3 regions of the Polaromonas potterensis genome follow, and region 1 is predicted to be linked to each of the others. Evidence: predicted binding sites of a transcription regulator. Region 1 holds the regulator's gene; each other region holds the start of a gene.
The links. The regulator HrcA, encoded in region 1, represses chaperone genes, less so after heat shock. The targets are predictions, from matches to a motif close to TTAGCACTCNNNNNNNNNGAGTGCTAA.
Positions count from the first base shown of each region.

Region 2: the regulator HrcA is predicted to act here: its motif matches at 1,554-1,580, upstream of rpoH (RNA polymerase sigma factor RpoH).
Region 3: the regulator HrcA is predicted to act here: its motif matches at 1,847-1,873, upstream of groES (co-chaperone GroES).

Region 1 is NZ_JAWQLX010000004.1:13,068-16,344, forward strand. It holds gene recN (DNA repair protein RecN) at 1-81, opposite strand, end outside; gene R6254_RS08825 (NAD kinase) at 78-953, opposite strand; gene hrcA (heat-inducible transcriptional repressor HrcA) at 1,002-2,021, shown strand; tRNA gene R6254_RS08835 (tRNA-Ile) at 2,048-2,124, shown strand; gene R6254_RS08840 (hypothetical protein) at 2,195-2,419, opposite strand; gene R6254_RS08845 (FadR/GntR family transcriptional regulator) at 2,466-3,161, opposite strand.
Region 2 is NZ_JAWQLX010000003.1:16,644-19,920, forward strand. It holds gene R6254_RS06135 (MmgE/PrpD family protein) at 1-272, shown strand, start outside; gene R6254_RS06140 (D-2-hydroxyacid dehydrogenase family protein) at 269-1,258, shown strand; gene rpoH (RNA polymerase sigma factor RpoH) at 1,610-2,554, shown strand; gene R6254_RS06150 (SCO family protein) at 2,670-3,277, opposite strand, start outside.
Region 3 is NZ_JAWQLX010000009.1:81,898-85,174, reverse strand. It holds gene groL (chaperonin GroEL) at 1-1,412, opposite strand, end outside; gene groES (co-chaperone GroES) at 1,463-1,753, opposite strand; gene R6254_RS16380 (CMD domain-containing protein) at 2,206-3,277, opposite strand, start outside.

The DNA of each region.
Region 1 (3,277 bases):
GACGGTGAAACCGTCTTCCAGGTCCAGCGCAAGTTCGTGGACGATGACAAAGTCGCGCAGGGAGATGTTTTTCAGGCTCATGCCACCCCTTCATTCCAGTGGAGTTTTTTACGCAGGGTATCGAAGTAGCTCCAGCCCTTGGGATGCAAAAAGCACATCTGGAACTCCGAACGCCTGACGGTGATGCGGTCGCCATGCAGCAAGGTGGCCAGCGACTGCATGTCGAAATTGGCACTGGCATCGCGGCCGGCGACGATTTCGACCGTGATCTCGCCGGCGTCGGACAAGACGATGGGCCGGTTCGACAAGGTATGCGGCGCAATCGGCACCAGCACCCAGCCGGCAATCGACGGGTGTATCAAGGGGCCGCCGGCCGACAAGGCATACGCGGTGGAGCCGGTTGGCGACGCAATGATCAGGCCGTCGGCGCGCTGGTTGGCGACAAAACGGCCATCGACCTCGACCCGCAGCTCCACCATGCCGGCGGTGGCACCACGGTTGACGACCACATCGTTCATGGCCGTGGCGTTGAAGACGCAGCGGCCGTCACGCATGACCTGGGCCTGCATCATCCAGCGCCTGTCTTCCTCGAACTCGCCGCGCAGCATGGGGCCTAGCGCCGCCTGAAAATCTTCAAAAGCAATATCGGTGATAAAACCCAGCCGCCCCTGGTTGATGCCCACCATGGGCACGCCAAACTGTGCCAGTTGCCGGCCTATGCCCAGCATGGTGCCGTCGCCGCCGACCACCAGCGCGAGGTCGCAATGTTTGCCCACACCGGCCACATTGAGCACCGGGTACTGCGTCAGGCCGGTGTTGCTGGCGGTTTCCTCTTCCAGGGCCACCTCGCAGCCCTGCGTGTGCAAAAAGCTGGCAATTTCTTCCAGCGCGGAGCGTGAACCCTGCGCGTGGTACTTCCCAATGAGAGCGACGTGGCGAAATTGCGATTTCATCTTCAAATTACATCACAACATGCGACCCAAGCTTCGTAGAATGTCCCCATGCTTGATGAACGTGCCCGCCTGTTGTTAAAAGCGCTTGTGGAGCGCTACATCGCCGACGGCCAGCCGGTCGGCTCGCGCACCCTGTCCAGGGCCTCCGGCATGGACCTGTCGCCGGCCACCATACGCAACGTCATGAGCGATCTGGAAGAGCTGGGTCTGATCGTCAGCCCGCATACCTCGGCCGGCCGGATACCGACGGCTCGTGGTTACCGCCTCTTTGTCGACACCATGCTGACGATGCAGCGGGACCAGTTTTCGGTCGGCGGGCCGCTGGCCGCGCCGCGCCTGGCGCCGGACCAGCCGCAAAAAGTGTTCAGCAACGCCGCCAACATCCTGTCCAGCCTGTCGCAGTTTGTCGGTGTTGTGATGGCCCCGCGCCGTACCTCGGTGTTTCGCCACATCGAATTTTTACGCCTGTCTGAAAAGCGTTTTCTGGTCATCATCGTGTCGCCCGATGGCGATGTGCAAAACCGTGTCATCTTCACCGAGACCGATTACACCCAGACCCAACTCGTCGAAGCGTCCAATTTTCTCAACTCGCATTACGCGGGCATGGCCATCGAGGAAGTCCGCGAGCGCCTGCAGCACGAAGTCGAAGCCCTACGCGGCGAAATCGCCAGCCTGATGCAGGCGGCTGTGCAGGTCAGCTCTGAAGCCATTGAATCGCGCGACGAGGTGGTGGTGTCGGGGGAACGCAATCTGCTGGCTGTCAGCGATTTTTCGGGCGATATGGGTAATCTACGCAAATTGTTTGACCTGTTCGAGCAAAAAGCCCAGTTGATGCGCCTGCTTGATGTCTCCAGCCGCGCCGAAGGCGTGCGTATCTATATCGGCGGCGAAAGCCAGGTTGTGCCTTATCAGGAACTGTCGGTGGTGACCGCGCCTTACGAGGTGGACGGCCAGGTGGTAGGTACCTTGGGCGTCATTGGCCCCATGCGTATGCCTTATGAAAAAATGATTCAAATCGTCGACATTACAGCCAAGATGGTGAGCAGCGCGCTGAGTCACAGCAAGTAGCACCGTACAATCTGTTTTGGCGACGTGGGGCGTTAGCTCAGTTGGTTAGAGCAGAGGACTCATAATCCTTTGGTCCACGGTTCAAGTCCGTGACGCCCTACCACCTTGATGGTGTGCAAAATCAAGGACTTACGAGAGTAAGTCCTTTTTTTGTTTCTGGGTTTTGGTGCAATTTATGCCAAATTTATGCCAATTCCCGTGCAAGCGAGTGCCTTCGATTGCCTCTTGGACATTAGCGCGAGCAGTAATTCCAGCCCCACCAACAAGGCTGCTTTGTTGGTCTCGTCTTTGCGCGCAGGAACATCGACGCCGTTGGTCTCAAGTTGCTTGGCCAGATCGTCTGCGTCCTTGATGATTTTTTGCGGATCACAGTTGAGTTGAATGGCGATCAGCCTCATCGGCGGCCTCTCCCTGGCGATGCCCAGGTAGCGACCAACAGGAAAGTCAAGAACCCAGCAGATTCCGCCTGACATGCAGCAGGTGGTCCCTGGTGCAGGTTACAGCACGCACCAGGTCACGGTCTGTCAATGCACTCACCAGTTGGCGATGTTCCGCCTGGTATGACAGACGCCGTTCCGGCGTCAGGCTGTGGCGTTTGAGTGCGCCCCAGTCGTCCTGATCTCGGGCCCGATTGATCAATTGAAAGACATGGGTGACGAGGGAGTTGTGAGCGGCCAGCGCAATGGTCTCGTGAAGTTTTCCGTCCCAAACTTCGAACTCCTCCATGCTTTCGGCCGCCTCGGCCTTGTCGCAGCAAAGTGCCATTTTTGCAAAGTCGCTCTGGGAGGCGTTGCGAATGATCATCTCCACGATGCTCGGCTCAATGGCAAACCTGAATTCCATCAGCTCGGCGGGACTCACGCTGCCCGGGATGCTTACCAGTGCCGCGGTGACACCGGCCGCAGGATCAGGCGTCAAAGCTTGCGCTTGAAATTCCCTGCTGACATAGGTGCCGCTTCCCACGGTTTGGGTGATGAATCCGGCCACTTTCAGCTGCGCCAGGACCCGACGCACCGTTGATCTGCCGATGTTGAAGGACTCGCTGAGATGTCGCTCCGTATCGATTCGATGCCCCGGACCCCATTCGCCTGAGTTGAGCTTGCCCAGGATTGCGTCCTTCAGTACCGCCGCGTTGTCCATTGTTGTTCCCTTGAATCCCAAATCATAACAAAGGGATCAACTTGGCGGTCACCAATAAGCCCAATTTGAACCAATGTATTTGGAGGTGTGTGCGATTTTTAGGGGAGAGTTACAAG
Region 2 (3,277 bases), on a different contig from region 1:
GCAAGGTGGTGGCCACGGTGGATGACTCCATCGACGAAGCCAGCGCCGACGTCACCGCCGTCCTCAAAGATGGCCGCCGCGTGCATGTGTTTGTCGAACACGCGATCGGCTCGCTGCAAAACCCCATGACCGATGCCATGCTGGAAGCCAAGTTCCGCGGCATGTCGGACGCCGTGATCGGCGCCGACAAAACCACGGCGCTGATCCAGGCCTGCTGGGCCGTCGGCAACGCTGGCGATGTCCGTGCCCTGACCGCGCTCGCCCGACCATGAGCAGTACCAGGCCCCACATCGTCGTCCTCGACGACAGCGAACGCGCCTTGCGCCGACTGGCCGACTGGGGCCGTATTGATGCGCAGGCCGATGTCAGCATCCACCACGCGGCGCTGAGCGGCGCGGCCCTGGTGGAGGCGCTGAAAAACGCCGACGTGATTGTGTTGATGCGCGACCGCACACCGTTCACCGCCGAGTTGCTGGCGCAACTGCCCAAGTTGCGCTACCTGGTCTTCACCGGCACCCGCAACGCCAGGCTGGACCTGGCGGCCCTGGCCGCGCGCAACATTCCCGTCAGTTGCACCGAGTTCGGGCCGTCCAAGGACAGCACTTGCGAGCTGACCTGGGGCCTGATCCTGGCCGTCACCAAACAGCTGGCCAGCCAGACCGCCAGGCTACAGGCCGGCCAGTGGCGCAGCGACACCGCGGCCCCGCTGCCCGGCGCGCTGGTCGGCCAGCGTCTGGGCCTGATCGGCCTGGGTGAAATCGGTGGCCGAGTTGCCAAGGTTGGCCAAGCCCTGGGCATGGACGTGGTGGCCTGGAGTCCGCGCATGACGGCCGAACGCGCGGCCGAACAAGGCGTGGGCTTTTTGCCGCTGGACGAGTTACTCGCCAGCTCGCAAGTTGTCAGCCTGCACCTGGTGGTCTTGCCCAGCACCCGGCATGTGATCAACGCCCAGCGCCTGGCGCTGATGCAGCCCGGCAGCCTGCTGGTCAACACCTCGCGTTCGGAACTGATAGACACCCAGTCGCTGGTCCAGGCCCTGCAACAGGGCCGGCCTGGGTTTGCGGCGCTGGACGTATTTGACGTCGAACCGCTGCCGCTGACCGACCCGCTGCGCCAGTTGCCCAATGTCTTGCTGACACCGCACCTGGGTTTTGTCACCGAGCCGGTGTTCCAGCGTTTTGCGACGGGTGTGACGGAATGCCTGCAAGCCTGGCTGGACCAGCAGCCGCTGGTTCGGGTGGTGGCTCCCGCAGCCTGAAACGCTACTGAATTCATAGCTGCTTGCGCCTGTGGGTAGGGGGCTAGAGCCCTATTTCATCTGAATATGGGCCAGATTCAAGTATTTGGCAGGCCGTGAAGCGCCTCTAGCCCAGCCTTTTTGGCCCTGTCCGACACAAAAAACCCCTTCAGCAGGCGGATTTTGACGCCCCGGCCACTGCTTTTCGTCCTACACAGGCCGACTGAACTAAAACGCACAATCAGGGACTAATACGGGGTAGGCCTAGGGTTAACGCGTATTAGCCTGACCCTATCAAAGCCATTGATCCTCTTGCTTAGCACTCTCTACTGCTGAGTGCTAATATTGACTTCAGAAAAGGAGTTCTGCCTTATGTCCTATGCGCTTTCCCCCCAAGTGGCCCCTACAACGACGGCCTTGGCGACTGCCAATCCCTGGTCGCTGCTGCCGCCGCTGGGCAACCTGGACGCTTATATTTCTGCGGTCAACCGCCTGCCCATGCTCACCCTGGAGCAGGAGCAGGAGTTCGGACGCAGCCTCAAAGACAACAATGACCTGGAAGCCGCAGGTAAGTTGGTGCTCTCTCACTTACGGCTGGTGGTTGCCACGTCACGCAAGTACCTGGGTTATGGCCTGCCCCATGCCGACCTGATTCAGGAAGGCAATATCGGCCTGATGAAGGCGGTCAAACGTTTTGATCCGGACCAGGGCGTGCGCCTGGTCAGCTACGCGCTGCACTGGATCAAGGCCGAGATGCACGAGTACATCCTGAAAAACTGGCGCATGGTCAAGGTGGCGACCACCAAGGCCCAGCGCAAGCTGTTTTTCAACCTGCGCTCGATGAAACAGGGCTTCAAGGACGACGCCGATGTGGCGACACACCGCGACACCTTGACCGAAGGCCAGATCAACTCGATGGCCAAAACGCTGAACGTCAAACGCGAAGAAGTCATCGAGATGGAACAGCGTATGTCGGGTGGCGACGTGTTGCTGGACCCCAGCCCCAGCGATGACGGCGAAGACGCGTTTGGCCCGATTGCCTACCTGTCGGATGCGACGCAGGAGCCGACACAGCTGATGGAGTCGCGCCAGCGTGACTTCCTGGCGAGTGACGGCATCACCGCGGCCCTGCAAGACCTGGACGACCGGTCGCGCCGCATCGTCGAGGAACGCTGGCTCAAGGTCAACGACGACGGCTCAGGCGGCATGACCTTGCATGACCTGGCGTCCGAGTACAAGGTCAGCGCTGAGCGGATTCGCCAGATTGAAGTGGCGGCGATGAAAAAGATGAAAAAGGTTCTGGCCGCATATGTCTGATGGGGCCTGACATCTTGCCTGCAAGGGTCGCGAGAAGCGGCTGTTGCAACAGCCTGCACCCGACCATCGCGTGCAGGCTTTTTTTTGGCCCGCGCCGGCCAGCCCGACGGCGGGATCAGTTGCCCTTGAGCAGCAACCGGATGTCACCGGCCAACAAGGTAGCGCCGCTGCCATAACGGCTGTACAGACGCACGCGGCCCTGCGGGTCAAAAATATAGCTGCCGGCCGAATGGTCCAGCGTGTAGCTGCCCGGGGTCTTGCCCTCGACCTTTTTGTAAAAGGTCTTGAAGTCCTTGCTCAGTTGCGGCAATTGGTCCAGCTCGGGTCGCAGCGCCAGGAAGGTTGGGTCGAAGTTGCCCATATAGGCCTTGAGCACCGCCTGGGTGTCGCGCTCGGGGTCGAGTGTGACAAACAGGCCTTGCAGCTTGTCGCCGTCGGCGCCCAGCATTTTTTTGATGTCGGCCAGCTCCGCCATGGAGGTCGGACAGACGTCCGGGCACTGGGTGTAACCGAAGAACATCACCACCACCTTGCCCTGGAAGTCCTTGATGCTGCGCGGCTGGCCGTTGTGGTCGGCCAAAGCGAAATCGCGGGCGTAATCGGCGCCGGTGATATCGATGCTGGCAAACTGCGGCTTGACTTCGGTGCAAGCACTTAAAATGGCTGCAGCCCCCGTCCATAAAGCGCCACCAGCTATCAATCGGATAGCGTTTCGTTTGCTGA
Region 3 (3,277 bases), on a different contig from region 1:
GCCAACACAGCGTTCACGACAACGCTTGGCTCTTCGCCGGCGTTGGAAACGATGATGCGCAATGGCTCTTCGATGGCGCGCAGGATCAGCTTGATGCCGGCGTCCTGGTCAGCGTTGTCACCCTTGATGACGCCAGCCGACTGCTTGGCACGCAGCAGAGCCACGCCGCCACCAGCCACGATGCCTTCTTCCACAGCAGCGCGGGTAGCGTGCAGGGCGTCTTCCACGCGGGCTTTTTTCTCTTTCATTTCGACTTCGGTGGCTGCGCCAACCTTGATCACGGCAACACCGCCGGCCAGCTTGGCCACGCGCTCTTGCAGTTTTTCACGGTCGTAGTCGGACGTGGCTTCTTCGATCTGGACACGAACCTGCTTGACGCGGGCTTCGATGTCAGCAGCAGCGCCGGCGCCGTCGATGATGATGGTATTTTCCTTGCCCACTTCGATGCGTTTGGCTTGGCCGAGGTCGGCCAGCGTCACTTTTTCGAGGGTCAGGCCCACTTCTTCAGCGATGACCTTGCCGCCGGTCAGGGTGGCGATGTCTTCCAGCATGGCTTTGCGGCGATCGCCGAAACCAGGGGCCTTGACAGCCACAACCTTCAGGATGCCACGGATGGTGTTGACCACCAGCGTTGCCAGGGCTTCGCCTTCGACATCTTCGGAGATGATCAACAAAGGACGGCTGGACTTGGCGACTTGTTCCAGGGTAGGCAGCAGGTCACGGATGTTGCTGATTTTCTTGTCGTACAAGAGCACGAAAGGGTTGTCCAGGATGGCGGACTGCTTTTCGGGGTTGTTGATGAAGTACGGGCTCAGGTAGCCACGGTCAAACTGCATGCCTTCAACGACGTCGAGTTCGCTGTTCAGCGACTTGCCGTCTTCCACGGTGATGACGCCTTCTTTGCCGACTTTGTCCATCGCTTCAGCGATGATCTTGCCGACTTCTTCGTCGCTGTTGGCGGAGATGGTACCGACCTGAGCAATTTCCTTGCTGGTGGTGGTGGGCTTGGAAGCTTTTTTCAGCTCTTCGACCAGGGCCGTCACAGCCTTGTCGATGCCGCGCTTCAGATCCATCGGGTTCATGCCGGCGGCGACATATTTCATGCCTTCGCGAACAATGGCTTGAGCCAGAACGGTCGCGGTCGTGGTGCCGTCACCAGCGATGTCGGAGGTCTTGGAAGCAACTTCCTTGACCATCTGCGCGCCCATGTTCTGCAGCTTGTCTTTGAGTTCGATTTCTTTGGCGACGGACACACCGTCCTTGGTCACCGTAGGAGCGCCGAAAGAGCGCTCGAGCACCACGTTACGGCCTTTAGGGCCCAGGGTAACCTTGACCGCGTTGGCCAGGATGTTCACACCCTCGACCATGCGTGCGCGGGCTTCGCCGCCGAAAATGACGTCTTTTGCTGCCATGTTTAATTCTCCAGATTCAATTGATTAAAGGGTGTGTGAAAGCCGAGAAATTACTTCTCAACGACTGCAAACAGATCGTCTTCTTTCATGACCAGCAATTCGTCGCCGTCGACCTTGACGGTCTGGCCGCTGTACTTGCCGAACAACACGCGGTCGCCGACCTTGACAGCCATGGCGCTGATTTCGCCCTTGTCGTTCTTTTTGCCAGGACCCACAGCCAGCACTTCGCCTTGATCAGGCTTTTCAGCAGCGCTGTCAGGAATGACGATGCCAGAGGCGGTTTTGGTTTCGTTTTCAACACGTTTGACGATCACGCGATCGTGCAGGGGACGAAGTTTCATAGGAGCTCCTGGGTTTGAAACAATGGTTTTGAAATCAAAAAACACCCGTGGGAAACGGGTGCTTGTGAACGGACTGGCTTGAAACGCTGGTTGTTAGCACTCCATACCATCGAGTGCTAATGATAAGGCCGTTTTGTGGCAGTTTCAAGTCCGTGGGGGATGCGCTGTCGGGTTTTCGGTAACTGTTGATGCCCATTTAGATGCGAATTATTCGTATCTAAATTCGAAAGCTAAATAGGTAGGATATTCCTATAAGTCATTGATTTAAATTGAATTAAGTGGACAAAGTTGCATGACATCGGACTCCTGAGTACCTCCGAAAGTCCTCAAACCGTTGTCGACGGTTCAATCCAATAAATCCCAATAACTGCTCTGCCTGCCCAAGAGGATCGCTGTTCTTAAGTCGCGCCGACTGCTTCCGTCAAGCGCTCGGTGCCCGCCAGAAGCCAGGTTTAACCCGGAAATATCGGCTCCCCCAGATTCAGCATCAGGCGGTTGGCCCAGGCAAAAATCGCCACCGCGTGCACCAGGTCCAGCACTTCCAGGGTTGACAAACCGGCCGCGCGCACGGCTTGCAACTGGGCCGCGCCAAACTGGGCTGGATGGGTGGTGAGGTCTATCGAGAGTTGCACAATGGCGCGTTCGCGGGCCGTGGTGCCGGCGCCCTGCGGCTCGGTGAAAACCTGATGGATCACGTCATTGCGCTTGGTGAGTTGCTCGAAGCGCTGGGCGTGCACCGAGGCGCAGTAAACGCAGCCATTCACGCGCGAGACCACGGCGCTGGCCAGTTCACGCTCGGCGCGCGACAGGCCGCCGGGGGCGTACATGATGGCGTTGAAGACGATGGAGCGCTCTTCCAGGATGCGCGGCTGGTGCGCCAGCACGCGGTAGTAGTCGCTGGTTTTGGCCTTGGGGTGGCTGCTCTCGAGCACGGCCAGCTGTGCGGGCGTCGCCTGGTCCAGGTCCAGCACTGGCAGCCAGGCCTTCCAGTCCAGGGTGTCGCTGGTGTAGCCGTTCACGCGCACCGGCTCGCCGGGTTTGGGCAGGTTGGCGGGGTGGACAAACGGGGCCTCCTCCGCTGCTGCTGCTGCTGCTGCTGCTGCTGCTGCTGCGGCCGTGCTGTGGATGTCATCGCCCAGTTCGACCAGCGCCTGCAGGCCGGCCACTACACGCAGCTGGTAGGCCACGAAGGCGATCAGCTGCGCCAGCACGACCACTTCGGGCGTGGTCAGCCCGGCGGCGGGCAACCGAAGCAGCGCGGCCTGGTCGCCTTCCACCGGGCGTTCGGTCAGCGTACGCGTGAAGACCAGGATGGCTTGCAGGCGCGAGTCGCCGCTGGGGGGCTGGCCGTCGAGTGCGGCCTGTTGCGCCGACGTGAGCGGCAGGGTTTGCAGGCGCTCGCGGTAGTGGGCCTGCAAGACCGCGCTGCCGGCCTGGCGCGCGATGTCGTGGGCCGCCAGCAGGCGTTCGGCCAGGGATGGGGCGCCGCTCAGCGTGGGGTCAAAAATACTGTCGTAGCTGCCT